Regions from separate parts of the Acetoanaerobium sticklandii genome, predicted to be linked through region 1. Evidence: riboswitches for the same ligand, from Rfam matches in the RefSeq annotation. Region 1 holds a riboswitch; each other region holds the start of a gene.

The links. A riboswitch is a leader RNA that binds a small molecule or an ion and turns the genes downstream of it on or off. The one in region 1 is predicted to bind cobalamin.
Region 2: another riboswitch for cobalamin. It lies ahead of CLOST_RS09240 (ABC transporter substrate-binding protein); the one in region 1 lies ahead of CLOST_RS10405 (CvfB family protein).
Region 3: another riboswitch for cobalamin. It lies ahead of CLOST_RS05130 (cobyrinic acid a,c-diamide synthase CobB); the one in region 1 lies ahead of CLOST_RS10405 (CvfB family protein).

What each region holds. Positions count from the first base shown of each region.
Region 1 is NC_014614.1:2,195,476-2,205,819, forward strand. It holds gene CLOST_RS10395 (hypothetical protein) at 1-217, shown strand, start outside; gene CLOST_RS10400 (CBS domain-containing protein) at 199-651, opposite strand; gene CLOST_RS10405 (CvfB family protein) at 694-1,524, opposite strand; cobalamin riboswitch at 1,812-2,002, opposite strand; gene CLOST_RS10410 (ABC transporter substrate binding protein) at 2,012-4,546, opposite strand; gene CLOST_RS10415 (NusG domain II-containing protein) at 4,572-4,985, opposite strand; gene CLOST_RS10420 (YitT family protein) at 5,241-6,086, shown strand; gene CLOST_RS10425 (CBS domain-containing protein) at 6,195-6,833, shown strand; gene CLOST_RS10430 (helix-turn-helix transcriptional regulator) at 6,977-7,600, shown strand; gene CLOST_RS10435 (formate/nitrite transporter family protein) at 7,597-8,442, opposite strand; gene CLOST_RS10440 (GNAT family N-acetyltransferase) at 8,536-9,405, opposite strand; gene CLOST_RS10445 (lipoate--protein ligase) at 9,637-10,344, shown strand, end outside.
Region 2 is NC_014614.1:1,945,182-1,955,525, forward strand. It holds gene CLOST_RS09185 (4a-hydroxytetrahydrobiopterin dehydratase) at 1-172, shown strand, start outside; gene CLOST_RS09190 (aromatic acid exporter family protein) at 265-1,320, shown strand; gene CLOST_RS09195 (hypothetical protein) at 1,272-1,577, opposite strand; gene CLOST_RS09200 (hypothetical protein) at 1,594-1,854, opposite strand; gene CLOST_RS09205 (HutD family protein) at 1,910-2,524, opposite strand; gene CLOST_RS09210 (barstar family protein) at 2,524-2,814, opposite strand; gene CLOST_RS09215 (ribonuclease domain-containing protein) at 2,817-3,368, opposite strand; gene glsA (glutaminase A) at 3,549-4,466, shown strand; gene CLOST_RS09225 (pseudouridine synthase) at 4,508-5,218, opposite strand; gene CLOST_RS09230 (ABC transporter ATP-binding protein) at 5,231-6,046, opposite strand; gene CLOST_RS09235 (FecCD family ABC transporter permease) at 6,050-7,102, opposite strand; gene CLOST_RS09240 (ABC transporter substrate-binding protein) at 7,125-8,072, opposite strand; cobalamin riboswitch at 8,187-8,363, opposite strand; gene dapD (2,3,4,5-tetrahydropyridine-2,6-dicarboxylate N-acetyltransferase) at 8,497-9,213, opposite strand; gene dapB (4-hydroxy-tetrahydrodipicolinate reductase) at 9,311-10,072, opposite strand; gene dapA (4-hydroxy-tetrahydrodipicolinate synthase) at 10,069-10,344, opposite strand, start outside.
Region 3 is NC_014614.1:1,121,085-1,131,428, reverse strand. It holds gene CLOST_RS05155 (cobalt-precorrin-8 methylmutase) at 1-643, opposite strand, end outside; gene CLOST_RS05150 (GHMP family kinase ATP-binding protein) at 644-1,528, opposite strand; gene CLOST_RS05145 (pyridoxal phosphate-dependent aminotransferase) at 1,528-2,619, opposite strand; gene CLOST_RS05140 (hypothetical protein) at 2,604-3,101, opposite strand; gene cbiB (adenosylcobinamide-phosphate synthase CbiB) at 3,102-4,061, opposite strand; gene CLOST_RS05130 (cobyrinic acid a,c-diamide synthase CobB) at 4,045-5,415, opposite strand; cobalamin riboswitch at 5,626-5,802, opposite strand; gene CLOST_RS05125 (hypothetical protein) at 5,908-6,981, opposite strand; gene CLOST_RS05120 (HAD family hydrolase) at 7,116-7,844, shown strand; gene CLOST_RS05115 (glutathione peroxidase) at 7,924-8,469, shown strand; gene CLOST_RS05110 (MarR family winged helix-turn-helix transcriptional regulator) at 8,488-8,922, shown strand; gene CLOST_RS05105 (cob(I)yrinic acid a,c-diamide adenosyltransferase) at 9,035-9,565, opposite strand; gene CLOST_RS05100 (hypothetical protein) at 9,590-10,344, opposite strand, start outside.

The sequences.
Region 1 (10,344 bases):
CGGTTTATGGTTTAACCTTCCAGTAAACAGATCTTTCCATTTCTTCTGCTCTCAATTTGTTTCTCTTGCATTGACTCAAGCTGGAATATACCGTCCTAAAAAAGCTTTTGGCCTAATAAAACCATGTGACTTGCTTCAAATCAAATCTCTAGAGCTAGTATACAAAGGAACAATTAAATCATACATAAACGAAAAAAGCTATGCCATTGAGGCATAGCTTTTTATAATGTCTCTCCTACTTATAATTCCAACTAATTTTCCTTCTTCTATAACAGGGAGCCTATTTACCTTATGCTTTGTCATAAGGTTGGCTGCATCTGGTACGCTTTGTTCTGCTTCAATTACTATAACTGGGGTAGTCATTACATCCTCTACAAACATCCCTGTCATTTTCTTTAATTGCTTCTCAAATTTACTAGGATTGTCAATAAAAATATAGCTGTCAAAAATAGCCAAATATCTAGGAGGCTTTATTTCTCCTCCCCGATACATTAAATCGCCTTCAGTTATTATGCCTATAACATGATTTGCTTCATCTACAACTGGAAGTCCTGTTATATTATGCTCTAACAATAGCTTAATGGCTTTTTCAACTGAATCAGACTTTGAAACAGTAATAACATTTGGAGTCATTATATCTTTTGCTTTCATAGACACTCCCCCTTTAACCATTTTTTACCCTAAATTTTTAGCTTAAAGCTTTTTTAAAGATATTCCATCTTCCCTTAGTTCAACCTTTTCTTCTCTAAGAAGTCTGCCAAGACCTTTTTTGAAAGATTTTTTGCTCATGCTGAGCTGCTTTCTGATTTCATCAGGCTCTGAGCTGTCATTAAGTGCTAAAAACCCGCCTTGTTTTTCTATTTCCTTCAATATTGTATAAGAATCCTTATCTATCTGCTCAAGAGGCTTTAATCTAAGACTAAGCTTCAGCTTGCCTTCTTCATCCTTTTCTACTACTCTAGCCTTAATCATATCTCCTCGTTTATATATACGAAGAGCTTCACTGATTGGAAGCATACCGTGATATCTTCTATCGATAGCTACAAAAATACCTACATCTTTTTTTATACTGTAAATCATACCTTCAACCATATCATCTACATTGTAAGGAGACTCTCCTGATAATATCTCATAGGTGTGCATAGTAGCACATAATCTATCGCTCTTATCAATATAAAGCCCTACCATGTACTCATTTCCTTCTTCAACCTTTATTGTCTGCTCTCTAAATGGTAAAAGCAAATCTTTTTCTAAACCCCAATCCATAAATGCCCCTATATCCGTTATTTGAGACACCTTAAGCAAAGCTATAGTTCCTAGCGTTAGCTTTGGTTTTTCAGTTGTTGCTACTAGTCTATCCTTGGAATCTCTATATATAAATACGTCAATTTCATCGTCAATGCACAGTGTGCTTGGGACATATTTTTTAGGAAGAAGTACTTGATCATCCTCATCTCCTAAATATGCTCCAATAGTAGCAAACCTAACTACCTTTAATATTTGCCTTTCACCTAACAATATCATACCCTTACCTCCAAAAAACTATTATTAAATAAGTTTACCACATAATCGAAAAAAAACTCCCTTTATTTTTTAAAGGAAGTTTGAGCATTTTGGAAATAATGCAGTTAAAAGCTGCTATTACTCCGCAATGTTAGGGGCATAAAAGGGTAACCGGCTCTTGAAATGAGCGTAACGAAGAGCCGATTAATTGGGAGGATTAAAAAACTCCTCTTACGAAGATAAGAGGAGCTTAGGATTCATATACAAACATGAGCACTTTGCTTTAACCTCTCTATCTCTCGTAGAGTTTCTGGCTAATAATACAGGCAGGTATTCTGGCTTGAGGATTATCATTTTTACTTTCCTTCCCAATTCTCCGTTGAATCAGTGGATTAATAAGTAAAAACTACTCTCTTACAGCGGCGGGACCGCGTGGGAATTTCACCCAACTTCTCTTTTAATCAATCTTTCGATTAAACCATGTATCATAGTTATTAAGTTTTCTATATTAATTATATCCATCTTGTAAATTTCTGTCAACACCCTTACTTTCTAACAGTAAAAAAGCTTGCTCCTCTGGCACAGGTTTTGAATAATAATAGCCTTGGACTTTATCGCAATTATATTTTTTAAGAATATCTAGTTGAAGCTTGGTTTCAACTCCCTCAGCTATTACTTCTAAATCCAGCTTGTGAGCCATAGATATAATAAAGCTTGCGAGATTCTCAGTTATTGTATTTTTCGTTATATCCTCAACAAATGCTCTATCCATCTTAAGCGTTGTTATAGGAAGGTTTTGCAAATAGCTAAGTGATGAATACCCTGTTCCAAAATCATCAAGAGATATGGAAACTCCTTTACTTCTTAAAGCCTCAAGCTTTGTGTATGCTTCTTGAACTGAACGTATAAGTACAGTTTCAGTGATTTCTAATTCTATAAGCTTAAAATCTAGATTTTTACTTTCTATAGTAGCTAAAATAAAATCTGTGAAATCATCTTGGATTAATTGGACTATAGATATATTTACAGAGACTTTTATATCTTTATATCCTCTTCTAATAAGTTTAGATGCAAAATCGCAAGAGTTCACAAACACCCATTTACCTATAGCTACTATTTTTTGGCTCTCCTCAGCAATTTTAATAAAATCATTCGGAGGCACCATCCCTAGTTCTCTGCTTTTCCATCTAATCAAAGCTTCAAATCCAGATATTTTGTCATTAGAAGTTTTATACTGAGGTTGGAAATATAGCATAAACTCCTTATTATCAAGCGCAAATTGAAGGTTGTGCTCTATTTTAGTTTTTTCTATAATTCTGTAATTCATCACATCATCAAAAAATACGTAGCGCTCTTTGCCTCTCTGCTTCGCTTCATACATTGCAATATCAGCGTTTTTCAGTAGTTGCTGAACTGTTTTTCCAGCAAAAGGATATACCGCAATTCCCATACTCAGTGTGGTATGAATTTTTATCTTGTCCATGAATATAGGCTTGTGAACGCAATTCATTATTTCTTGTGCTGCTATTTCAATCTGCTGCGTCGATGCCGTTACTAAAAATGCAAATTCATCTCCACCAATTCTATACACACGTATAGCCTGACTAGATAAGTTTAAGAATATTTTTGCAATTTCAATTAAAAATTCATCTCCAAAATGATGGCCTAAGGTGTCATTAATATATTTAAAATTATCAATGTCAATAATCATAAGTGCTGCAGTTATAGCTTCCTGTTGTTTCACATGCTCTTGTATATCATTTGTAAGAGCAATTCTGTTTGGAAGCTTAGTCAGAGAATCGAAATAAACCAGTTTTTTTAGTTCCTCCTCAGAGTTGTATATCTGCTCGTATAAATCATGCAGTTCTTCATTTTGGCTCTCTAGCTGTCGTTTAGTTCTTATCAGCCTCCTAGTGTAATATATCAGACTAAGGACCAATATTATAAGTAAAAATATTACTGTCATAACCAAATAATAAGCCTCTGGATTTGATTCTCTAAATGATAATGGCTTGTTTAAAATGACTGTATCCTTTGGAAGCTTGTCTATATCCACATTATATTTAATTATTTCATCATAATCCACAATAACTTCAGTTTTAGGATGAAGCACAGGGGTTATATTTTTTAGCTCTTTATTATCAAAATAATCATTAGCTAGTTTTGCTGCTAATTCTCCTTGCTTACTTCCTTGGAGCACCGCTCCTCCAATTACTCCATATCCTAAATAAAAATCATATAATGAAAATACGGGCACATTACAATATTTACTAATAAGACTAGCAAATTCTGAGTTTTCTACAATTAAACCTTGGGCATCTCTATAAAATGTAGTAATTAAAACAACACTATCATTTGGAAGTCCCTTTACTGATGCTATGATATCATCTACAGCCATAGGTGGAAGTGCTATGCAGTTTAAATTTGAATCTATTGTTTTTACAGTACTTGCCACTTCCTTATTCATAGCTATACCACTTTCAGTAAAATCATGAATTGTATATATTTTGTTAAATTCTGGATTAAGGAGCTTGGCAATCTGGATAGTTGGTTCTAAATCAATATTTTCTATTACTCCGGTTATATTTTCTTGATTATCAGAAAGTAGTTTGAAGCTATCGTGACTTACACCCGTAAATACTATGGGTATATTTTTAAATTGCTCTTCACGATAATCTATTGCTAGTTCTAACGCCTTATCATCAGTTGCTACTATTAAATCTATGGGCTTTGAGCCATATTTGTACCTGAGATTTGCATACATGTTTTCTACATTCTTTTGAGTCGGATATTTCTTCCAATCCAAATATTCTATATAAAATGCATACTTATGTTCAGGGGATAAGCTCTCAATAGTCTCTAGAAAACTAGTCACTGTATCATCTGTCCATTTAAAACCCCTATGGTAGGAGTTTAACACAAGAACATGCTTTTCCTGCTCCACTTTACTTTGACTAAGGGAATAGCTATTTTCAAATTGACTTACAATTAACGCCATCATTACTATTATTAATAGTGCTACTCTAGGTCTATTACTAAGCAAGCTAACCCTCCTCATCATTGTATTTTTAATAAGATATTATATCTATGTCGCTCTGGGACTCAGCTTGGTAGTCCTCAACAGTAACAATCAGCTTTGCAGGTAATGCTACAATCATCTGATGGGGTTTATCTATCCATCCTGTATCAGAATGAATTGATAAAGGTGCTACCTCTTCAGGCAATCTTAAAAGTCTTACTCTTCCTTCTTTAGTCTCTAATTTAGCTTGGTAGGTAACTCCTTCTTTAACTACGTCAAATGTATAATAAACTGACTCAGCTTTTTCATTAAGTAAAAACTCATGCTTCACTTCACCATCTATATTTACAATAATTTGTTTGCTTCCAGCTGCCATACTATCCCTAAGTGTCAGCAAGGGTAGAGAGCTAAGTATTAGAATTAAAATAATGAGGATTTTATCTCCTCTAGTTAAAAATTTCATCAATTCACCATCTTAATCAAAATTTTATGTATCTAAAAAACATTATATAATTAGTATACTATTATTTGAACCTTAAATCAAAACTTAATAAAACTATAACAGCTATAGATATTATTATAATTTATAATTTAATTATTTGCTATGCTAGAAATTTCTGTAAAATCTAATTATTTCGCCTTATTTCCAGTATATTGCAATCTAGACTCGGAAGTAGTATACTAGCAATTTGGATAATAGAAAGGAAGGAATACCTACATGAATAAAAAATTAAAAGAATATCTAATAATAACTTTAGGCTTTATAATCGTGGCTCTTGGTCTTACGGTTTTTTTAATTCCATCAAAGCTAGCTGTGGGAGGGGTAACTGGTCTTTCACTAATTATACATACACATTTAAATTTTTTATCAGTGGGCTTTTTACTTATTTTAACTAACTCTATTTTATTTATAATAGCCTTTTTCACTCTTGGTCCTGCTTTTGGCGCAAAAAGTATTTATGCCAGCTTAGGACTTTCTGGTGCTATTTGGTTTATCCAAAGACTTCATCCTAGTATGAAGCCTTTAACCGATGATTTGTTTATAAATTTGGTGTTTGGTATGCTTGTTTCTAGTACTGGAATGTCACTAGTACTATATCAAAATGCATCAACTGGTGGTACAGATATTTTGGCAAAAATATTAAACAAATTTCTTCATATTCCTATAGGAAGATCCTTGCTATTTGTTGATTTTTTCATAACCATTTTAGCAGGTATTACTTTTGGACCTAGACTAGGGTTATATGCACTTCTAGGTGTAATTATGAATGGTATGATAATCGATAATATGATTGCTGGACTGGGCACAAAAATTAACGTGCATATAGTCTGTAGCAATCCAGAAATTATTAGAGACTTTATAACAAGAAATCTCCTTCGTGGTGCAACTCTATATAAGGCTGAAGGAGCTTATACTAAGGAATCAAAAACAGTAATTGTAGCAGTAATGAGCAAAAGAGAATTTATAAGATTGAAAAAGCATATTGAGCTAAATGAGCCTAGTGCTTTTGTGACTGCAAATGTAGTTCATACTGTGCTTGGACAAGGATTTTTAACTAATTAAATTCCTTGTTTCAATAGCTTTATTATGGGAATAAATATTATGAAATCAATATATAAATAAATTTATTTGTATTAATAATACTTTTAAAAATTTAAGGAGGAAGTATTTATGCTTATCCGTTCTCTTTTAACACCAGCAAACAAACTTACAACTCTAGGTTTAAACGACACAGTAAAATCGGCCATAGATATCATTGAGGAAAATGGATTTTTATCTCTTCCTGTAACTGATGACGAGAAATTCATAGGCTTTCTTTCAAAGCAGTATGTGTATGAGAAGTTTTTTGAATCTGGAGAAAAAGATTTTGAGACATTTATCCAAAGACCAGTTAGTGCTTTTGCTTATATGAAAGTTGAACCTGTCAAAGACACTCTTTTTATAGAAGAAGCTGCTGATATTTTTCTTAACCAGCAAGTAAGATTCTTGCCTGTTGTTAATGATTTTGGAAAATTCTTAGGAATAGTTACTCAAAAAGCATTATTTCAAGTTATAACTAAGGTATATGGGCTTGAAGATGCTAAAATTGTAATTCATTCTGACGATTTTGCAGGGACTTTATTAAAGATATCAGATGTAATATATAAGCATGGAGCAAATATAACAAATATAGCTCAGATGGACACTCAGGTAATGGGAATTCAAGAAATTTCCATTAGGCTTGTAGGAGATAATTTAGAAAAGCTTCAAGAAAAACTACAAGCTAAAGGAATTAAGGTTAAAGAATTCATTCCTGCTAAAAACAATTAAATATTCTAATACGTGAAAAGCTTGGATTATAATCCAAGCTTTTTCTACATTTTGTCATAATAGTATACATTTTGTTGACTTAAGCCATTTAATCATATAAACTAAAATAAATTATAAATCTTTATAAAGTTTAGGTGATAAAAATGGATAAAAATACAGCATTAGATTTTCTAAGCAGATTATGTGATGGACTTTCAGTCATGTTTGGTCCAAATTGCGAAACTGTAGTTCATGACATGAATGACCCAAACAAATCGATAGTCTACATAGCTAACGGCCAAGTCACAAACCGAAACATAGGAGATAAATTTAAAATCCTAGGTGGAAAAGATATCGATAAGTTTTTTAGTGGAACTGATATTATCAATTGCAAAGCTCTAAGCCCAGATAAAAGAACTTTAAAAAGCTCTACTTTTCATATGAAGGGTCACGGATATCATTATGCTCTTGGTATAAATTTTGATTATACAAATTTTGAGTTTGCCCATAATATACTTAAAGATTTAATTTCTGTGGGTAAAGATATCTCTGAAGTAATCCAAGCAAGTCCAAATACAGAAGATTTGCTCGACGGCTACATAGATGATGCTCTTAAGTTTGTAGGCAAGCCTATTTCTATGCTAAAGAAAGAGGATAGAGTACAGATAGTAAAATGTCTCGAAGAAAAAGGCGCCTTTGTACTTCAAAGAAGTATTCCTATTATATCAGAACGTCTAAATATATCTAGATATACTCTTTATAACTATTTGAAAGAAATTAGGAACTAGGCATTCTCACTATTTTTATAATAGGTAAACCAGTATACTCCAGCAACTAAAATAACTCCACCTACTATGTTGCCTATAGTTACAGGAATGAGATTCTTCGTTATAAAGGTATTCCAGTTTAAATGAGCCAGCTTTTCTGCAGTAAGTCCTGACGCCTCTACCCATGAGGCGTTAGATTTAGCTAAAATTCCAGCTGGGATGTAATACATGTTTGCTATGCTATGCTCAAATCCAGAGGTTATAAATAGAGAAATCGGGAAAAATATAGCAAAGCATTTTCCAATTATATCCTTTGCTCCATAAGACATCCACACAGCTATACATACCAACCAGTTACACATTATACCTAGATAAAACGCCTGCGAGAAAGTAAGATGAGTCTTATACGCTGCTATCTTTAGAGTGATTCCTCCAAGCATATTATCTCCACTGTTAAAAAGACCAGACATATTCATCATGTAAGCTATAAATACAGCTCCTACAAAATTTCCAAGATATACGAAAAACCAGTTCGAAAGCATATCCTTAAGTTTAATTTTTTTCTCTAATACCCCAATAGTTATTAGAGTATTTCCTGTAAAAAGCTCTCCTCCTGCTATTATAACTAGCATCAAGCCTGTTGCAAAAACTACTCCAGCTAATGCTTTTCCAAGTCCATAGGTCTCTGGTTTAGCAAATAAATTAAAGGCTGCCATATTTGAACCTTCTGATGCAAACGCTATAAAGGCCCCTGCTAATATTCCAAGAATAAACTGGTTCAATGGCTTAGTTTTAACTTTTTTTATACCTGTCTCTATAGTCGCCGTCACAATCTCCTTTGGTGTCAAATATGCTTTCTCCAAAATAATCCCCCCTGATATTTTTTTAATTTAAAGCGTATACATCTATATTAACTCTAATCCTCTAACTCCCAGTCTATTCCTTGTTATTAAGTTTTAATCGTGTAAATCCATTCTATAATATTCAAAGCTTTTAACCTTCTCAAATCCACAGCTCATATAAAGAGCTAAAGCCTCTGGATTATTGCTATCTACCTCTAGGCTTATTGAGCTTATATCCACTTTTTTAAGTTCATGGATAAGCAAGCAGAGCATATCCTTTGCATAGCCTTTTCCTCTGTACTCACTAAGTACTCCAAGGCCAAAAATCATAGCCTCATCATTGTTTATATCTACATTTATCATTCCAATAGGCTTTTTATCATGATAGCACACATATTGTGACCTTGTTTCGCTCGCTAGTATAGCTTTTGCCATTGATATAGCAACATCTTCATCCTCTTTAAAAATTCTTTTGTCAAGATCAATAACTATTGGAAATTCAGTTGAATGTTGCACCTCTTTTATTACAACTTTATTTTTTAGTTTATTACATTTATCATCTTTAAAGCTATAAGTCAAAAAATATTCCGTTAAATACAGCTTTGCATTTAACTTTTTACCTAATTTCTCACTGTGAGAAAACTTACCATCAAATACAAACAACAAGTCCTTAATATTAAATTTATTGGCTTCATTTATCACTTCTTTTAAAAGCATTGAAAAGTAGCCTTTTTCTCTATATTCAGGATCAGTAAAACCACAAATCTCTATTTCATGCTTTAAAGGTGCAAATACTGAAATAAAGCTTATCAATTTATCTTCTTCATACATTAAAAATATGCTATTCATATCCTCATAATAATTCATGCTCACATCTATACACGCTGAACTTTGGATTTTGTCATAGGCATTACACTTTGATTCTAACGCTCTTAGCTGCTCAACTAATAACGTATCTGGCATTATTTTTTTCTCAATTTTCAAGATGTCTACCTCCCCACAATAAAAGCACAAATAATTGTATTCCCTATCTTTTACTATATCAGATTTTTTATGATATGTAATAGACATTTACATTAATTTTTTGTGGTTTTTAATTTCTTGTTCTATTGATTAAAGCAGGTCTATAAACTATAATCAGTTTATAAATATGCATATGAATATTGCATATAATTTCAAACCTAAAACTAGAGCCAAATTAAAGGAGACTGCTGTATGCGATATATTTACAATGATTCCACAGAGCCATATTTTAATCTAGCACTTGAAGAATATTTTCTAAAGCAAACTGATGAAGAGTATTTTATACTTTGGAGAAATGAACCTTGTATTGTAGTAGGAAAAAATCAAAATACACTCTCTGAAATTCATCTTGAATTTGTAAAAGAGAGAAATATAAAAGTAGTAAGAAGGCTAACTGGTGGAGGAGCTGTTTTTCACGATTTAGGCAATATAAATTTCACTTTTATAGTTAATGATGAATCTAGCTTCAATGATTTTAAGGGCTTTGTTGCTCCGATTATAGGCACTTTGAAGACGCTTGGAATCGATGCTGAGTTTTCTGGAAGAAATGATATGTTGATAGAAGGAAAGAAATTTTCTGGGAATGCCCAGTGCAAGCATAAAAGCAGAGTAATGCACCATGGAACCTTGTTATTTTCATCTAATATGAATGATTTAAGTGGTGCTCTAAAGCCAAAGGATATCAAGTTCTCAGACAAAAGCGTTAAATCAGTAGCTAGCCGAGTTACTAATATTTCTGAGCATCTTGCAAATAAAATCAGCGTGCTAGAATTCAAGGACGAGATTTTTAAATATATTTCAAGTAATACTCAAAGCCCTATAGACTCATTAACTCAAGAGGAAATTGAAAAAATCAATAAACTAAGAGATGAAAAATACAGTACCTGGGAATGGAATTTT
Region 2 (10,344 bases), 250 kb from region 1:
TGCCCTGAATTTCGTAAATAAAGTTGGAGAAGTTGCTGAAGTAGAAGGTCATCACCCTGATATAGAGCTAAGCTGGGGAAAAGTAAAGGTAATCCTATTAACTCACAAAATTCACGGCCTTAGTATCAACGACTTTATTATGGCCGCTAAAATCGATGATTTAGCTATTTAGTCTTTCCTGAATTTTTGTAATATTTCGTAATACACACATAAAACTTAGTCTCTCGAGGGACTAAGTTTTTATAATTAATAATGGAGGCAAAAATGAAAAGTATTTCGAACATTTTAGGATTTAATAAAGAAGCAATGCTTCTTGATTCTAAACTTTATATTGTAAAATCTATGGTCGCAATTGCCACTGGGTATATCATAGGTTCAAAAATGCCTATAGCAAATCTGGATATGATATCCGTTCTTTTAGGAGTTATGTACAATCTCGAGCCTGTTAATGTTTCCGGGATAAAAGGGGGAATTAATCAGCTTTTAGCTTCAACTTTAGGAGCAGCTTGCACTGGAATATTGATTTTGCTATTTGGTATCAATGTATACACTATAGCTCTAGGAATGGCACTTACCTTATATTCATCTCTAAAAATCAACTGGAGGATGGTTTCTCCAGTAGCTATATTTACCTGTATTTATATGACTCAGTTTGTACAGCTAAATGCGGCATCAGAGCCTAGCATCTGGCTCACCTTTAGATTGAGAATTGCAGCTCTAAGCTTAGGTGTAGCAATAGCTATATTTTATAATTATTTATTTTCATTTTTTTATTACAAAAAAATCGGTCACAAGCGATTGGAATTTGTTAAGCTCCAAACCTTAAAAGGCCTTACTCATATAAAAAATCAACTTTTAGGCACAGATATTCCTAATGAAAATTCAAATATCTTGTATCAAAGCATTTTTAATGATGTGGAATTAGTTGATTCAAACATCAAGACTATGCTCAGCGAATCAGCACTTCCTTACAAAGCTGTCCAAAAAGATGAGCTCGTTACTATTTCAACAATAATTGATGACTTAAAAAAGATAAATCATTTATCTTATGATATTTATTTTGCATATAAAGAGGATTCTTCCCTCCACATTCACAGCCAAAAAATATTAAGCTCTATAGATAACGTAATAGCAAGCCTTAATAACATTGATTTTAATAATTTGAATTTAGAAAACAAAAACTTCCAGAATAACCATATAGATTATTCTGGAAGCGAAAGTAATCGTTTAGTTTGGAATCTTAAAACTATAGAAAAATCAGTAGAAAATATTTACTCATCTGCTAAAATATTATCTCTAAAAAACATTATTGTCCCATAAGCAGCCATTACAGCCATGTATTGATCTGACAATGATGATTCTATCCCTTCTATATTGGCATTGTCCCTATATAGTTGTTCATTTCGTTCCACCTCGGAATCGAAGAACTCATCAAACTCCTCGATTGATTTCATGGCTGAAATTTTGTCTGCATACCTATCATATTCTTCTCCTAGATGCTGCAGAAAAAATTTATCCAGTGCAGGATACCTTGACTTATAAAGTGATAATACTTGATCTTTTGCCTTAATTTTCATATGAATTCCTCCAGTCTTATTCTCCTAATTGTGACTCTAAATTTGCTATTTCTGCTTTTAGTATATCAATTTCATTTATATAAGCCTGAACCTGGTCGTCAACTGTTTTATTTTCTTTTAATGCTGTATAAACAAGCTCTCCAAGTAGTTTATACTTTTCGTCAACATTGGATTTAACCTTTGCAATATCCATTTTTGTTTTTGTAGTGTTTGCAACTTCCGATGTTTTTTCCCCAACTTTGTTAAGCGTCTGAGCCATTTTATCCATAAAACTCATAAAATTCCCTCCCTATATTATTTTGTATAATAATACCCAAAAATTGGTTAAACTATCAGGTTGTACTAATACTACAAAGTAAAATTTCTGCTACTTCTTCACAGTTAATTTCAATATCTAGGCTTGCATTTGGTTTATTTGCATTTACAAGTAACAAATCCATTTTTGATAAAATTATATCTTTATCTTCTAGCTTAATATTTAAATCATGAAATGGAGATATTAATATTTCAAATCTATTTTCAAATGCAACTTCTAGGGTATCCTTAAATAAAGTGATGGTAGACACTTTGTCAATTTTTGCTGATTCAAGATTCCCTGAAGCTTTTTCACTTAACATAAGATTAAAATCCTTAGCTTTTCCATAGCTTGTAGTAGGAATCCCCCCAGAAAAATTATAAACCTCAAATGGCTGCAAATCTATAAAATCTTTATTATTATGTGTAAGCCTTAGAAGGTTATCTAATGGAGTTATATACCTATTAATCCCCTTAAGCTCTGTGAATTCGGATTTATCTAAATCCACAGTAGCTGAGCTAATTCTAAATGCAAAATTTCTCACAGCATAGCTAGAATGCTCGGGAAAAATCAACATTTGCGTAGTAGTTCCTCCTGACCAATAGGATGTCTGATATTCTTCTTTATGAATTATTTTTAGGTTGTAGTTCATTATTGCTTCTCCTCACGAGTGTTATGAATTTCAAATATAACATTCTTATTTTCTTTTGATGCATCTTCAAACAAATCTATAAGAGCATATCCATAGTCTTCTAAATTAGCTATCAGGCTTTCCTTATTAAGGAGCCTAATTTCAATCTTTGAACTGTAGCTCATAAGAACATCCCAAAGAGCATCTAAATTATTTCCGTAGTATTCGTTGTTATCCAATTGATGCTTTATATAAAGATGTACATAGTCCTTATTTTTCATATCCTTCCCATCTAAAACTACTTTTATCATAATCACTCCTCTTTGTAAAGCAATTCAAAGCTATCATAATGATCCTTTGTGTAATATATTAATCCATCATTTGAATATACTAATCTTTCTGGCCCTCTAAATCCTCCTTCATAATTTATATCACATTCGAAGTACTCCCTGCCTGATTTTTTAGGTAGCTTGCCTTCTCTATTTCCAAATCTATCTCCTCCAATGCTCATTTTATCTGTCACTTCCCATAGATTTCCTTCACTAGCTTCCCATCCCATACTCCCTGCATCTTTTTTAGTTATATAATTTCTTGGCAGCTTATTGTAAGTATGAATAAATAATGCAACCTCAGCTTTACTTGTGTAATACCCTTTTTCATCTATCTCGGCATTAGATAAATTTGAAGTTCCTGATGCTTTATTTAGGTGATTTTCTAAATCTTTTAAGCTTTCTTCACTTTCGTTTATTTGCGTGATATCTGAATCATTATATTCTTCTGTTTGCAATGGGCTACAAGCTACAAAGGAAAAAATGTATACAATCATCATAACTATGGAAAATACTTTTTTTATATTAAAATTCACATCTAAACCTCCTAAAATTAGCAATTTCTATAGCAATATTATATAATACTTCTAGTAATTATTTGCAATTTTTCTATAATATTTCAAAAACAAGGAAAATGTTTTCATAAATATGAAAAAAAACGTTATAATGTATTTAGTGTGTTAAACTTTTAGATTTATACCACAGGAGGAGACAATATGCAAAAGATACTTCAAGAGGCTATTGACAATAACAGACATTGGACTGCCCATGGCGCTGTCGCTTCATACATACCTGAGCTTGCTAAAGAGAATCCAGATGCTTTAGGTGTCTGTATTTACAATATTGATAATACAACGCTATGTGCTGGAGATTCTCATACTAAATTCACTATCCAAAGTGTTTCTAAAGTAGTGACCTTAATTTGTGCTCTCATGGATAAAGGAAAAGAAACTGTTTTTTCTAGTGTTGGAATGGAGCCTTCAGCAGACCCGTTTAACTCTATGGTAAAATTAGAAACTAGAGAATCTCATAAACCACTTAATCCTTTTATAAATGCTGGTGCTATAGTATGTACCTCGATGGTCCAGGGGGACAACGGCATTGAGAAATTTAATAGAATCCACAACATGATTAAAATTATGGCAGACAACCCAGCTATAGATATAAATCAATCCGTCTATCGGTCAGAAAAGCTAACAGGAAATACCAATAGAGCCATCGCCTATTACTTAAAAGGCGCTGGGCTGATTGAAAAAGATGTCGAGGATGTCCTGGATACATATTTTAAGCTTTGTTCTATTGAAATAACTGCCCTAGACGTTGCAAAAATGGCTAGTGTGATAGCAAATAATGGCATAACTCCGTGGTCAAATGAAAGATTAATGAGCATAGAAATATGCAGAATAGTAAAAGCCATAATGACTACCTGTGGACTTTACGATTCTTCAGGACAATTTTCTGTTGATGTTGGACTTCCTTCAAAAAGTGGTGTAGGTGGATGCATAATGGCCGTGGCCCCTCAAAACATGGGCATAGCTGTTATAGGTCCAGCCCTAGATTCTCATGGAAACAGCATGGCAGGAAAAAAAGTTTTAGAATATCTTGCCAATGAACTAAATCTAAGTATTTTTTAAAAAAATAAAACAGATATTTAACTCCGTATATATAACTGGAGCTAGATATCTGTTTTTGTCTTTAAGCTAGACACTTCTGCTTGATTTAAAAATCTCCACTTCCCATATGATAATCCATCTAGAGTAATATTTAATATTCTCACACGCTTTAGTTTTCTAACCTTATAGCCAAAATGCTGACACATACGCCTTATTTGTCTATTTAAGCCCTGTGATAAAACTATTTTAAAACTTTTTTCACTTATCTTATGAATTTTACATGGTTTAGTAGTTGTATAAGTGTTTTTTACAGGATTATATATTCTTACTCCTTGGCTCATTTGTTTTAAAGTCTTGCTATCTAAAGGCTTATCTACTGTTACTATATATTCTTTTTCATGATGATTTTCTTCTCTTAAAATACGATTAACTATATCTCCATCATTAGTTAAAAGAATAAGTCCCTCAGAATCCTTATCAAGTCTTCCTATTGGAAAAATTCTCTCTTTATAATTCACATAGTCGACAATGTTACCTTCAATATGTTCTTCTGTAGTGCAGGTAATACCTACTGGTTTATATAGTGCAATATAAACCTTATCTTCTTTAGGTTTAATTATAGTCCCATCCACTTCAACGATATCACCTTCACTGACCTGATATCCTAAATCTGCGATTTTCGAATTTACTTTTACTTTATTATTTTTAATTAGTTCATCTGCTTTTCTTCTAGAGCAAAGTCCTGAAGAGCTTATATAATTATTTAATCGCATACTTACCCTTTCTTAGCTTCCTGTTTTTTGAAACTCATTAAATACTGGTATAATATATGGTTTTCCTGTGCTAGGGTGAACCACCATATCTACTTCTATATTATACACCTCATCTATTATTTCCTTTGTCAAAACAGCTTGTGGATTACCATGAGTTACCAGCTTTCCATCCGATAAAAGGAAAATCTCATCACTATACTGCACAGCAAGATTTAAATCATGAAGTATAGTAATTATTGTTGTATTTTTTTCTTTATTTAATTTTTTCAAAACTTCAAGAAGCTGAATTTGGTGATGAATATCTATATTTGAAATAGGTTCATCGAGGATTAAAACTTCAGTATCTTGAGTAATCGCCCTTGCAATAATAACTCTCTGTCTTTCTCCCCCACTTATCTGATCGATTTTCTTATCTCTTAGATGCCATGTATTTGTCTTTAGCATTGCATCCTTAGCTAGTTCAAAATCTAGGCTAGATTCAGACTGAAATCTTCTAAGATAAGGAGCTCTTCCCATAAGCACAATATCCATAACAGAAAAATCAAAATCTATAATTGTATTTTGAGGTACAGTTGCAATTTTACGAGCAGTTTGCTTATTTGTCAATTTTGTAATGTCTTCACTTAATAAAAAAACCTTATTTTTTGGAGTATCCATAGTTTTAGTTATTATTTTTGCTAAGGTTGTCTTTCCTGAGCCATTAGGCCCTAATATAGTATAAAACTTCCCTTTTTCAATATTAACACTCACATCAGTTAGAACTACTTGAGCTCCGTAGCTCCAATCTAAATTTTTTACCTTTATATGATTTTCAAATCTCATAGACATAAATCATGCCACCTTCTTTTTTGTTTTAACAAGCAAATAAATAAAATACGGTGCTCCGAACAATGAAGTAATTGACCCTACAGGAAGCTCAGTAGGTGATATTGCAACTCTAGCCATGGTATCTGCTAATATCATAAAAATCGCTCCTCCAATAGCTGAGAATGGTATGAGTACTCTATTATCTGGACCAATAAGCAATCTTATAGTGTGAGGAACAATAAGACCCACAAACCCAATTATACCACTTACTGAAACTGCCGAAGCAACTATCATAGATGATATAAAAAGCAAAATTTTTTTTACTCTTTCAACCTCTACTCCCAAGCTATTTGCTGAGTCTTCTCCAAGTAACATTATATTTAAATCTCTTGAAAAAATTCCTATTCCTATAGTTCCTAAAACTACAATAGGAACTAAGATGTAAACTTGATTCCAGCTTGCTGCAGAAACACTCCCCATAAGCCAAAATACTATTTTTTCAATCTGCGCATGATTGAAGAGCATTAATAGCGATATTGCTGCTGAGAATAGATAATTTATTGATATACCTGCAAGAAGCAAGGTACTTGCAGGTATTTTCGTTCCAGTTTTTGCTATGAGGTATACAAGACTTACTGTAAGAATAGCCCCTATAAACGCAAAGAAAGTAACACCTCCTATGCCAATCGCTCCTATACCTAAACCAAAAATCATAGCAATAGCAGCTCCTAGTGCCGCTCCTGATGATATTCCAAGCACGTAGGGGTCCGCCATTGGATTTTTGAACATACCCTGAAATGCCGCTCCTGATACTGACAATCCCATTCCCACAAAAGCTGCTAATATTATTCTAGGAAGTCTTATCTGCCAAATAATAGTTATTTGATTTCTTTTAATATCATCAAGCGAGATTAAATCATCCACAAGAGGCAGCTTTGACAATAGAATTCTCACTGCTTTATCTATAGAAATATCTGCTACTCCAATCATACTAGATATAACTATCCCTAACATCAACACTATTGTCAAAATTATAAACATTAATTTGTAGAATGATTTTTTCTCTGTAAAGCTCATAGCCTTCCTCATTTCGTCATTATTAGAATTTGTCAGGATGAAGTATTTTTGCTAATGCTTCTAATCCATCAGCAAGTCTAGGTCCTTGTCTGTCTAGCATATTATTATCAATTTCAAATAATTTGCCCTCTTTAACTGCTGTTAGCTCATTATATCCATTTGCTGATTTTATTCCTGCTTTTGCTTCAAAGTATTTTGAGCAAATCACTATATCTGGATCTTTTTCTACAAGTGCCTCCAGATTATATTTCCATCCTGTTGCATCATTTGCTATGTTTTCTCCACCAGCCATATCAATAATCTGAGAAATAAATGTCTCTCCTGTTGCTGTATAGTCTCCGCCTTCTCCATAAGAAACTACGTAATATGCCTTTGGTTTAGGCTGATTTTCAACTGCCTCCTTAACTTTCTTTACCTTTGCTTGCATATCCGCTACTACGGCATTTGCATTTTCATCTGCATTTAATAGCCTTCCTGTTTTTAAGATTGTGTCATATACCCCTTCAAAGCTCTCCTCTCCATATAGAACTGCTACCGTAAGTCCTGAATCTTCTAATTTTTTTAAGACATCTAGATCAAAATGAGTAGATGCAATTATTAAATCAGGGTTAAGCTCCAATATTTTTTCTATGTTAGGCTCTCTTAAGCTCCCTATTGATTCCTTTTCTAAAACCGGCTCAGGATAATCACAATAATCCGTCCTTGCTACTAATTTAGCTTCCATACCAAGCGCATAAATAGTCTCTGTGATATTTGGAGCTATGGATATTATCCTTTGAGGTTCATTTTCTATAGTGACTTTTCTTCCCATAGAATCAGTAATTTCAAGTGGGTAGCCCTTAGAAGCTGTATTCGTTTGTATATTTTCCTGCTCTTCAGTCTGGACTGGTGCCTGACAACCTGTAAAGCTTAACAAAGCTATCATAAATAAAATCAATGTCCTTACTAAGGTTTTTTTATTAAATGTCATTTTTATATCCCCTTCGTAAATATAATTATTAAATCTGCTTGTATCCTTGCATAAAAATACACTTACCCTTAAAGGAAAGTGTCGACATAAATACTTCAATCCTCCCTCCGAAGATAGTAATAATAAGATAAGGCAGGTTTCCTGGCTCATGGTTCATCCTAATCTTCGGCCTTCTCAGTTTCCCAATGGCTTAATCGAATTTCGTTCCCATATACAGTAGCGGGGGCTGCAGTGGAATTTAACCACTTTCCCTTTTAACCCATCAAGGGCACCATATCTTTTATAATTTTTTTAAACTTATAATTTTTATTATATCAGTTTTATTCAAAAACAACAAATTTGCTTTTTAAATAAGATCTCAAAAAAATAACCTAATTTTTAGCTATTGAAACTAGAAATTAGGTTATTTTTTGATTATTATTTTTTATTTTCTTAAATCATCTAATATTTGAGTCTTTTCTTTAGTTTTCTCATCCTTGAGCTTAATAATTCTCGCAGGCGAACCAGCAACAACCACATTTTCTGGGACATCTTCAGTAACTACAGCTCCAGCAGCAACTACACTGTTATTTCCAATTACTACACCCTCTAGCACTACTGCATTTGCTCCAACTAAAACGTCATCTCCCACGATAACTGGTGTTTTACTAGGTGGTTCTAGTACACCAGCAATGACCGCTCCCGCTCCTATATGAGATCTTTTTCCTATTGTTCCTCTAGCTCCAACTACAGCATTCATATCTATCATTGTTTCATCGCCAATTTCTGCTCCAATATTTATTACTGCTCCCATCATTATAACGGCATTTTTTCCTATAGATACTCTGTCTCTAATTACTGCACCTGGCTCAATTCTCGCATCAAATTTTGTATAGTCTGACATAGGAATAGCGGAATTTCTTCTATCATTTTCTATATAATAAAACTCGATTTGGTTTTTATTTAGCTCCAAAAATTTATTTATTTCATCAGCTTCTCCAAATAAAATTCTCGATTTTCCTTCTCCAAAAACCATTAATTCATTAATGGCTTCATAATTTAGGTCTCCCTTAACATATAGCTTTACCGGAGTGGTTTTCTTAGCTTCCTTTATAAATCTAGCAATTTCATATGCATCTGTTAGTTTAGTTTCGTTAGTCATAATGTTTTTTATGATAAATTAATTATCATAATCTCCTTTTTATTATTTACGTAATTTATGGTCTACGTATAAAACCATATATTTTTGTTTTTAATTTTTAAATTTCAAACATATCTTGCATGCAGTACATTCCTTTTTCTTTCATATAAAGCCATTTTGCAGCATCAATAGCTCCATCTGCAAACAAATCCTTAGAAAGTGCCGTGTGCTTTATCTCAATTATATCACTGCTTCCTGCAAATATAACTTCATGTTCACCAAAGATATTTCCTCCTCTAACTGCATGTATCCCTATTTCATTTGTCGTCCTAGGATTGGTTCTTCCTTGTCTTCCATTTACAAAGTTTTTTGGGGTGGATATACCAGAATTTACTGCATCAGCTAAAATATATGCAGTACCACTAGGTGCATCTACTTTCTTATTGTGATGCTTTTCAATTATTTCAATATCATAGCTTCGCTCATCTAGTAATTTTGAATATTTTTCTAAAATTGTCTTTACTAAATTTATTCCAAAAGACATATTTGCAGAATATAAAATAGCAATATCTGAGCTATAGCTGTGTATTTTTTCAATTTGAGCTGCATCGTAACCTGTAGTTGCAAGAACAAGACTAATCCCATGCTCCTTAGCAAATAACAATAATTCATCAAGACATGAGTGATGAGAAAAATCTATGATTAAATCAGGATAAATATTTGAATCAGCAGGCTTTTCAAAAACCTTACATTTATTTTCATAAAGTTCTGGTCTAGCATCTATTCCCATCACTAGGGTAAACATATTATCTTCACTTATTTTTTTTGATAGGATCTGGCCCATGCTTCCATTTATTCCTGAAATTCCTATGTTAATCAAGCGCTCACCCCCATAGACTGATTAAAATTTTTAATACTTTTAATTAATAGCTCTCTATTGCTATCACTTATTGGAATAAGTGGAAGTCTAAGCTCTCCATTTATTTTCCCCATAATCTCTAACGCTGCTTTTACAGGAATTGGATTTGTTTCAATAAAAAGTGCATTTATTATATCTAGCATATCAAGTTGGAGCTTAGTAGCTTCCTGAGTCATTCCATTAAAGTATAATTCACATATTTGGTGTGTTTCATCTGGAAGTATGTTTGCAAC
Region 3 (10,344 bases), 1.1 Mb from region 1:
AATCCCTTTCAACCATCTGATATAAAACAGCATTTACTATAGCTGCTGCTATATTACTTCCACCTTTTCTTCCTAGTGCTGCTATATGCGGAATATCAAATTTAGCTAGATAGTCCTTGGACTCAGCTGCACCAACAAAACCAACGGGAACACCAATTATTGCTTTAATAGAGGTATCTCCCTTTTGGATTTCTTCCATAGCTTGAAACAAATAAGTAGGAGCATTTCCAACAACTAAAATCTTATCTTTTTTTTCTTCAATCATTCTAAGAACTGAAGCCATTGATCTTGTTATACCTTTTTCTTTAGCTATTTCAGCTGTTTTTGGTTCAGCTACATAGCATTTAACTGAAATCCCTAGCTTAGAAAGAGCTGATTTGTTAATTCCAGATAATGCCATATTGGTATCCGTGTAAATATCAGCTTTATTTTTAAGTGCTTTTGTTATTGTAGCTTGAAAATCTTCACTTATCTTAAGATTGTCTAAATAATCAAAATCTGCTGATGTATGAATGCATCTTTTAATTATTGCTTCTTCAAATTCATTTTTAAATTGATAGTTTTCTCTTTGTTCATCAATAATGCTTTGAATTATTTTAAAGCTCTCATCTTCAATTTTCATTGGATTCTTTATATATTCCATTTAGCTCATCCTCCCATAATTTATACCGCCATCTATTACTGGAAGACAGTACATACGTCCAAAATATTTTGCCAAGTTGTTGTTAATAAGCTCACTTTTGTAATTTGCAGAGCTATCATTTATATCGAGTAATATTCCCACAACGCTTCCACTATGAGCTATATTAACACCATAAGCCCCTAGACTCATTGCTATATCCATCACTTCCTTAAGATATGGCTTAGGAAGAAGGTGTTCATTTAATAACGAGCTTTTATTTACAGCTTTTCCAAGCTCCTTTAGATTATTTGATTTTATTGCTGATTCAAAATCTCCTAAGATTTCGTTATATTTTAAAATATTTGACTTTTTAAACTCTGAATAACCTAATTTATTTCTTACATCTTTAGTTTTTATCTTAGCTCTAGGCTCTAATATAAGAGTTTTTAGGCCTCTAATATTACCTATATTTTTTATTAGATTCCCATTTAGGGGATTCATGGCAACCAAGCTTTTGTAGTAAATTGAATCTGTCGGTTCTATTTTTGCTGCTATCTTAGAAGCATCATCTGGCGAAATATCTATTCCAAGATAAGCGCACGAAGCTCCAATAACCGCTCCTATATCAGCAGTAGAACTAGCCATTCCTTTACTTCTAGGTATATTGCTAACCATCTCTAGGCTAAGATTTTTTAAAGCTTTTTCCTCATTAAAAAACTCAAAGGTTTTTTTCATAGCCATAATCGACTTTGGATATGTAGTTAATCTAGTATTTGAAGAGGTTTGCTCTGTTATTATAGCTTTTGAATATAATGAAACACAGTAAGAAGATAAATATTCTCCTGACTCTATTTGCCCTTGAATCAGCTCTCCACAGGAGGCTGGACAAATTCCATAATATTGCATCAAATCACCTCCATGCAAAGTATTTGTCTTATAGCATTAGCAAGAAGTGTATTGGACTTTGAATCCTTAATTGCGATTCTTATATAGGTATCGTCTAAGCCTCTAAAGTCCGTACATGTTCTTATTAACAATTTGTAATTTTTGAGAAGTACTGCTTTTATAGCAGTCCCACTAAAGCCTGTCGGTAGTCTTAAAAGCAAATAATTTGTTACTGATTGCTTTGTCTTTACATTCATATCTTCGTAAATTGAAATCAAGCGTTTAATTTCGTCTTTATAATAATAATGTGTTTTACTTGTTATAATCTCTGTTTGTAAATGCTTTACTAACTGCTCTGCAAACACATTTATTGTCCAAGGCTCTTTATACTGCCAAAGCATATCAATAAGCTTTTCATTTGATGTGAATATGTAGCCTAATCTTGCTCCTGGCATAGCATAAAACTTTGTTATTGCTTTTAAGATAATTACATTATTATAATTATTTATTTGACCTAGCATCGAATACTCTTTGTTGTCAGTAAAATCGATAAAGGTTTCATCTACAAATACGAGTGTACTATTCTTATTTGCAATATCTATAAGCTTTGAAAGATTTTTTATCTCACCAGTTGGGTTGTTAGGATTGCATATTACTACCATATCCAAATCCTCAATAGCATTTTGAAGTAAAGCTTCATTTTCTTGCTTTAACAAGTCAAAACTTAAATCCACTGGATTCTTGCCTGATATTTTTGCCGCTCTTTCATATTCACAAAAGGTTGGATGAAATATTCCTATTTTTTCAATTTGAGGTAGCTTCATTATCAAATAAATTAATTCTGTTGCTCCATTTCCAGGTATTATATTAGATGATTTCACATTGTAAATATTTGATAAAGTGTTTCTAAGCTCTTCATAATTAATATCAGGATATTTATTTAGGGTGGTTGTAATATTTGAAAAAATAGCCTGAAAATCTATTTGTGAGGTAAAAATATTAACATTTGAACTAAAATCTATTATTTCAGATTCATCTATATTGAGCATCTTTGAAGAAGCCTTTGTATCAGCTCCATGTACTCTATCTGATAGCTTTACCTCTTTAGCCATTTTGCTATTACTCCCTTCTGATTTGGCATATTTGATACCTTGTCTATAATTAAAGCTAGGAAGGTGTTTATCGCAAGCATGATTAAAACAGTTTTTGACATTTCCATTGCTGCTTCATAAGTATAAAACGCTCTGATTGAAAAAAAGGTTATTATACTAGGTACTACAGTTATCGCTACAGCAGCTAAATTGGAGTTTTCATATTTCTTATTAGCTACTCCAAATAGGTACACTCCTAGTCCTACTCCAGCGGCAATTATTGCTCTAGCTAATAAATTTTGGGGAGAGCCTTTGTAAACTCCAGTCATCAAAAATACAAGAAAAGATAGACTGGCACCAGAAATATTGGACCCTGTTAATGTATATAGAATAGACGGCAAGCTTGTGAATGAAAATGTACTATTTCCTATATATAAAAACGAAAGTAAGTAAGAAACTATTAAAAACGCAAGGTATTTTAAGCTTAGCTTTGGTATTTTCATTTACATAAACTCCTTTATTGCTAATAAAGCTGTAGTTGTAATTACAGCAGACGTAGCTGTCATATACATAATCTTACATGTGGACAAAATATCGCCATTATTAATCTCTCTTAATTTATCTCCTATTGTTGGCTTATATACTTCTTGGCCGAAATATACGTTTGTTCCTCCAAGCTGTATTCCTAAAGCTCCAGCTACTGCTCCTTCAGCAAAAGCACAATTAGGACTTTTATGATTTTTTCTATCTCTGATACTTATAATAAAAGCTTTTTTTACATTTTCTCCGGCTAGTAAGCTTCCTATACTCATAAATAAAGTACTGAGTCTAGCTGGAACAAAGTTTGCAATATCGTCTGTTTTAGCAGAAAAATAACCTAGATTTATATACTTGTCATTTTTATACCCAACCATAGAATCAAGTGTATTTATAGCTTTGTACGCCATAGCAAGAGGCGCTCCACCAATTGCTGCGTAAAACAGTGGCGAAAGAAATCCATCTACTGTATTTTCAGCCACAGTTTCTACTACCGCTCTAATTATCTCCTTGAATTCTAGATTTGTAGTATCTCTGCCTACTATATAAGAAAGTGCTAGCCTAGATTTTTCTATATCGCCAGTTTCCAAAGCTTTATATATCTTTACGGCTTCATCTTTAAGGCACTTAACGGAAAAAGTAGTGTAAAGTATAAAGCCTTCTATTAATACACCTACAGACTCATTTATTCCAAAAGATAGCTTTACAAGTGAGAATGTAATTGCATAAGTTAAAGCAACTGTAGTTAGCATTAGAATAAATCCAGCTAATTTGAGCTGAGATGGAGATTTAAAGCTCCTTCTTAGGCTGGCTTCCATAAAATTTATGTATTTTCCTATAAATCTAGTCGGATGTGGAAAGCTGTAGGGATCTCCAAATATCAAATCTAGTATAAAAGCTATTAGGATGCTATAAATTAGATTCACTGTATTCCTCCAAAGCTGAGCAAAATTTATATATAAGATTGTAGTCTGAAGCAAAATGAGTATGAAGATAGGTTCCAAATGTATTTTTGTACCTATATCCTCCTGCCCAGGTTTTTATACTATAATCTGACAATTCTTTTTCCATACTATATACAGGCTCTAAATCTGTTATAAATTCTGAATGGTGAAATTCATGCCCTCTTACTATTTGCCCTTTTTCTCCTATTATGGTTGGCTCATTAAGTTTTCCTTGGCAGTATCCGAATCTTTGGAGCTTTGCGCTCATCTTACTGTATCCAGATAGAATTCCAGTCATATCAAATTTGTCGCCATCACTATCTATCAGATAATCTCCTAAATACATAAGTCCGCCGCATTCTCCATAAATAGGCATGTTATTATTAGAAGCCTCTTTAATACTAGCTCTCATTTTAGTGTTATTAGATAGCTCTCTAGCAAAAACCTCCGGATATCCTCCTCCAAAATATATTCCATCACATTTTGGAAGCTCTCTGTCACTTATCGGGCTAAAATATTCTAGCTTTATACCTGCAAGCTTAAATATATTAAGCGTATCTGGATAATAAAAGTTGAAAGCTTTATCGAAAGCAACAGCTAGCGTTAGGTTCTTATCACTTCTTTTTATTGCTCTCTTAGACTCCCAAGTTGATTTTGCTTTGCTTATTTTTATAATTTCATCTAAATCCAAATATGTAGCAACCAAGTCTGCCATTGTCTGCAATTTTTGCTCTGAATCATCCAGCTCTGATTGCATCACTAGTCCAAGATGTCTAGATGGTAATGATATATCTGAATTTTTAGGTATCCTACCTAATACTTTCACATTTACATTTTTCTCTATTGCCTGCTTTAATATGTCATAGTGATTCTCGCTAGAAACATTGTTTAAAATTACTCCCACTATATCGAGGTCTTTATCAAACTCAACGAAGCCTTTTACTAAAGCAGCCGCTGAACCTGCCATAGCCCTTGCATCTATTACTAAAATAACAGGGCAATTTAAAATTTTTGCCATAGACGCACTAGAACAGTAATCACTGTCTGATTGATAGCCATCATATACGCCCATTACTCCTTCTATTATTGATATATCCGATGTCTTTGCATAGGCTGCAAAAATATTTCTTATTTCATCTTTTGGAAGTATGAATTCGTCTATATTATGTGAATCTAATCCAGAGGCCTGTTTATGGTAGCTTGTATCAATATAATCTGGTCCTACTTTATATGGCTGAACTTTTAGACCTTTATCCTTAAGCGCACGCATCAATCCACTTGTGATTGTAGTTTTTCCTGCTCCACTATGAGTTGCAGCTATCATAATCCTATCCATAATTTCCTCCCAATTTCACAAAATTTCAATCTATTAGAGCAATATAAATCGCTCATATCTCATGTATGTTCTGCTATATTTACAATAAAAAAACCAGACCTAAGGCCTGGTTCAACATTATATCTTTACTTAATTTTCATTTACTAATTAATGCTATATCTAAGTAAATTAAATTTAAAACTAGATATGTGTGAATCCTTCCTCCCCGAAAGTATCATGCATGTACAGGCAGGTCTCCTGGCTAAGAATCAACCTCTTTCGTACCTTCCCACTTTTAAAAAAAGCAGTGGCATCAACGAAATCGTCATCTTTTACAGTAGCGGGGGCTGCAGAGGAATACCTCATTTCCCTATTAAGCTATCTAGCACCTGAACATCGTATTATTTTATTTACTCATTTATAATACCATAAAGAAAAACTAGAATCAATCATATAATGAATTTTTATAAGCTTAGATACAAGTTATTGCAATGGATTTGCATTAAACCTCTGCTAAATCGATGCCAAAAATTCTGAAAACCTGCTCTCTTTTGATTCAGCATAATCATATATTACTGGATAAGGAAAAACAAATTCGTTTACTAAGCTTAAGCCACCTATAGTTTCTAAAACCTTAAATCCAACTTTATACGTTTTAGAATCAAGTGCTGCAAAGACAAGCTCGCTTTCTGTCGTAAAAAAAACAGCCTCTAAATCGTCGCTTATATTATATTCTTCTTCCTTAACATGGTCATTATGAGGCTTAAACTTTGTGTACATATCCCCTTTGTCAAAAGGCACTTTGTATAAGGTTGGATATGCCTTTTTTAAATTATGCACTAGCTCTTCATCTTGAATTTTATAGTGAGCTATATACTCAGGTCTACTTATCTCTTTTCTAACACTTTCACTGTCAACTAGCTGTTTTTCTCCTGCTAATATGGACCTAAGCTTAAATGGATTTTCATCTATTATAGTAAATCCGAGCTTAAGCTTATAGTAGCCTGTAGCATCTTCAATTATCGCATTTGAGTAGTATCTATTATCATTCATTTTGCTAACAGTATTTTTTAAAAGCACGGCTCCCTTTGAGGATACCTCAGGATAAAGAGGTTTTTTTTCAGACGAAAAATATCTTAGAGCTTTGCTATCTTTAGCTACTAGTCTCATAGTCATATAATTAATAAACTCTATAGGCTCCGATATAGCTACGCAGGTTTTGAAAAAAAGTTTTTCTTCGTCCACAGTAGTATCTCTTTTTAATAAATATTCATATTCTAAAAAATCTCCTGGAAAAGACAGCGAGCTTTTAATATTAATTCTTGCATATTCATACAGTAAGTTAAGCGCTTCTTTTTTTGTTATTCTTATTATACTAGAGCCCAGACCACCCATAAGTCTATTTTCTTCAATAAATATATCCTTTAGACTAGCATTACGAAGTCCTACATAATCAGCTATTCCATCTTCTTCAGCATCCAATAAGAAGAATTGATTTAGTGTTTCTTTTTCATCCTGCCATTTTATATGTAACCCAAGACTCCCCATTAGGCGTGACTTGGTTATCTTTGCAAATTCAAATTTCATTGGTTTAGTCCTCCATTTTAAAGGTATACTTAGTATAATAGTTTTTAGTAGTTTTATATACTTTTTGTTTTATACCCATATATCTATTATACTATTAAAAACAGCCAAGTGATTATAATTCTGGAGGTGCTTGCATGAAAAAAATTGCAGCTTTTTTTGATATAGATGGTACTTTTTACAGGGATTCTCTAATGACGGAGCATTTTAAGAAATTGATTAAATACGATATCATAGATCCTCTAATGTGGCATGCTCACGCAAAGGAAGCTTTCAATGACTGGGATAAGCGTCAGGGTAATTATGATGATTATCTTCTTGAGCTAGCTGGAGTTTATATAGATACTCTTACTGGAGTGCCTAGAGAAAGTATTGAGTTTACAAGTCAAAATGTAATAGACCAGAAATCAGAACGAGTATATAGATACACTCGTTCAAGAATAAAGTGGCATAAAGAAAGTGGTCATACCGTAATATTTATTTCCGGAAGCCCTGATTACTTGGTTAAACGAATGGCAAAAAAATACAATGTAACTGAATACAAAGCTACTGAGTATATATTTAAGGATGATATTTTCACTGGCAGAATAGTTCCTATGTGGGACTCAAAAAGCAAAGACAAAGCTATTGATTATTTTGTTGAAAAACATGATTTAGACCTTTCTAAGTCCTATGCTTATGGTGATACTCATGGAGATTTTTCAATGCTAAAGCGCGTAGGCTATCCTATTGCTATAAATCCAGCTAAAGAGCTACTAAACGATATAAAAAATGATGAAGGCTTAAGAAAAAGAGCTGAAATTATAATAGAAAGAAAGGATGTAATTTATTCTTTCACTCCTGACCAAATTACCACTTTATTATAATTTCTACTTGACTATTAAATATAAATTGTGTACAATTTAATTGTAAACAATTTATATTTAATTTAGGAGGTTATTTATTATGAACATTTATGATTTTACTGCTAAGGATATCGATGGTAATTTAGTTTCTCTTCAAGATTATAAAGGTAAGGTACTTATAGTTGTAAACACGGCTAGCAAATGTGGCTTTACTCCCCAATACGAGGATTTGCAAAAGCTATATGATAATTACAAGGACAAAGGGGTAGAGATTTTAGGTTTCCCATGTAATCAATTTATGGATCAAGAACCTGGAACAAACCAAGAAACAAAATCTTTTTGTTCTCTTAACTACGGTGTTAACTTTCCACTATTCGAAAAAACAGATGTAAATGGGAAATTTGCTCATCCATTATTTAAATATTTAGTGTCTGAAGCTCCATTTAAAGGTTTTGATATGTCAAATCCTACAAACAAAATGCTAGATGCTATGCTAAAAGATAAGTTCCCTGAATTTGCTGTAGGCGATGCTGTAAAATGGAACTTTACAAAGTTTATCATCGATAAAGAAGGTAATGTAGTTAATAGATTTGAACCTGCTACAGAGCCTATGGATATGGTTTCCACTATAGAAAATTTATTATAATAAAAAAGGAAAATTACTATGAAACCTGAAGATAAATTAAAGCTAGATAATCAACTATGCTTCGCAGTATATGTGGCATCCAAAGAAATAATAAAGCAATACAAACCTTTTCTGGACCCACTAGGATTGACTTACACTCAATATATAACCTTGCTTGCTCTTTGGGAAAAAAGTGATATTTCTGTTAAGGAATTAGGACAAAGATTATTTTTAGATTCTGGTACCTTGACTCCTTTGCTAAAGAAGCTAGAAGCCATGAATTTAATTGAGAGAGTACGCTCAAGCGATGATGAAAGACTAATAATCGTTTCTTTGACAAAAAAAGGGCTGGATTTAAAAAAAGAAGTTATTGATATACCTGATAAAATCATATGCTCAACAAATTTAAATATAGAAAATGCAGTTTCTTTGAAAAAACATCTTGATATATTACTTGACGGTATGTGTAAATAAATATAACTTAAGCTTTGCTATTTTCAAAATATAATTAAGGACTATAAGGAAATAAAATTCGTTTCCCTATAGTCCTTGTTTTGTAATTTAAATCTAAATTTGAAATTTTTTATTAATCCTCTATTCCTCTTCTCGCTGGAATTCCTTTTTCAAAAGGATGCTTGATTGGATTTATTTCTGAAACGTAATCTGCAATCTCAACAATTTCAGCTGGAACATTTCTTCCTGTAAGTACAACTTCCATATGAGGCTTTCTATTTTTTAGCATACTTACTAGCTTATCAACATCTATCAGCTTGTTTTTTATGCTTCCCATAACTTCATCTAAAATCAATAAATCGCAATCTCCTGATTCCAATCTATCCTTTACAAACTGCATTGCTTTATCAATATCTTCTTGAAGCTCAAGCTTTTCTTTATCATTTAGAGTCCAAAAAAATCCTCTTGGTCTTTCAAATCTATGAACCTCAAAATTATCAAGCTTTTCTATAACTTTAAGCTCCCCTGTATCAGAAGATTTTAAGAACTGAACCATAACAACTTTGAAATCTCTGCCTGCCGCCCTCATACCTAGTCCAACAGATGCAGTAGTCTTACCTTTTCCATCTCCAGTATAAACGTGAATTAAGCCTTGATTTTTCATTATGTCCTCCTGTTTTGATTATAATTATGTTCTTTTTAAAGAAAATGTATTTAAATAAGTGTAGTCAGATGTTCCAGTTATTACTCCTCTACCCGTGTTTATTATAAAGCATCCATCTATTTTTTCATTATTTAGCAAAGTATTAAAAATATTTGAGCTCTTATAAACTGCTTTTGTTACTAAATCCTGCTTGCTTATAACCTCTGGTAAGCTATAGTCCTCTATATACATAGGAACATCTATATGACAAACTTCTTTTAGTTTAATTTCATAGCTGATTCTAACAACTTCTTTTGTAAGCGAGTTGCATATATATATTTCATCTGGGATATAGGCAATCATATTGTACATATGATCATTTAATTCAAATTTAGATTCAATCTTTCCTCTGTAAATAGGTATTTGGTTTTCAACTACCCCATATAGGCTGAAAAAAGGACATTCATCTAGCGTTATTAAGCTATTGATATAAGCTAAAATCTCTCTTGCTATTTTATTTTTTTCCTTGTAATCATCTTGAATTTCTATTGGAAAAATAAAACTAATTTTATGCTTTTTTCTTTCTAATGTAAAAAAAGAAAATTTTGAGCTGATTTGGTTAAATAGAAACTCCATTTTATGCATGCCCTTATAATTAAGTGCAACTATTTCAATTTTTTTGTCTATGAATCTTATTTCTATAGGTGGATTTTTGAAGCCTATCTCATTATATCCAAGATTATCCGCAGAATCCGAGTTAAAAATAAGCATTCCTTTTTTTATATCAAGCTCTTCTAAAA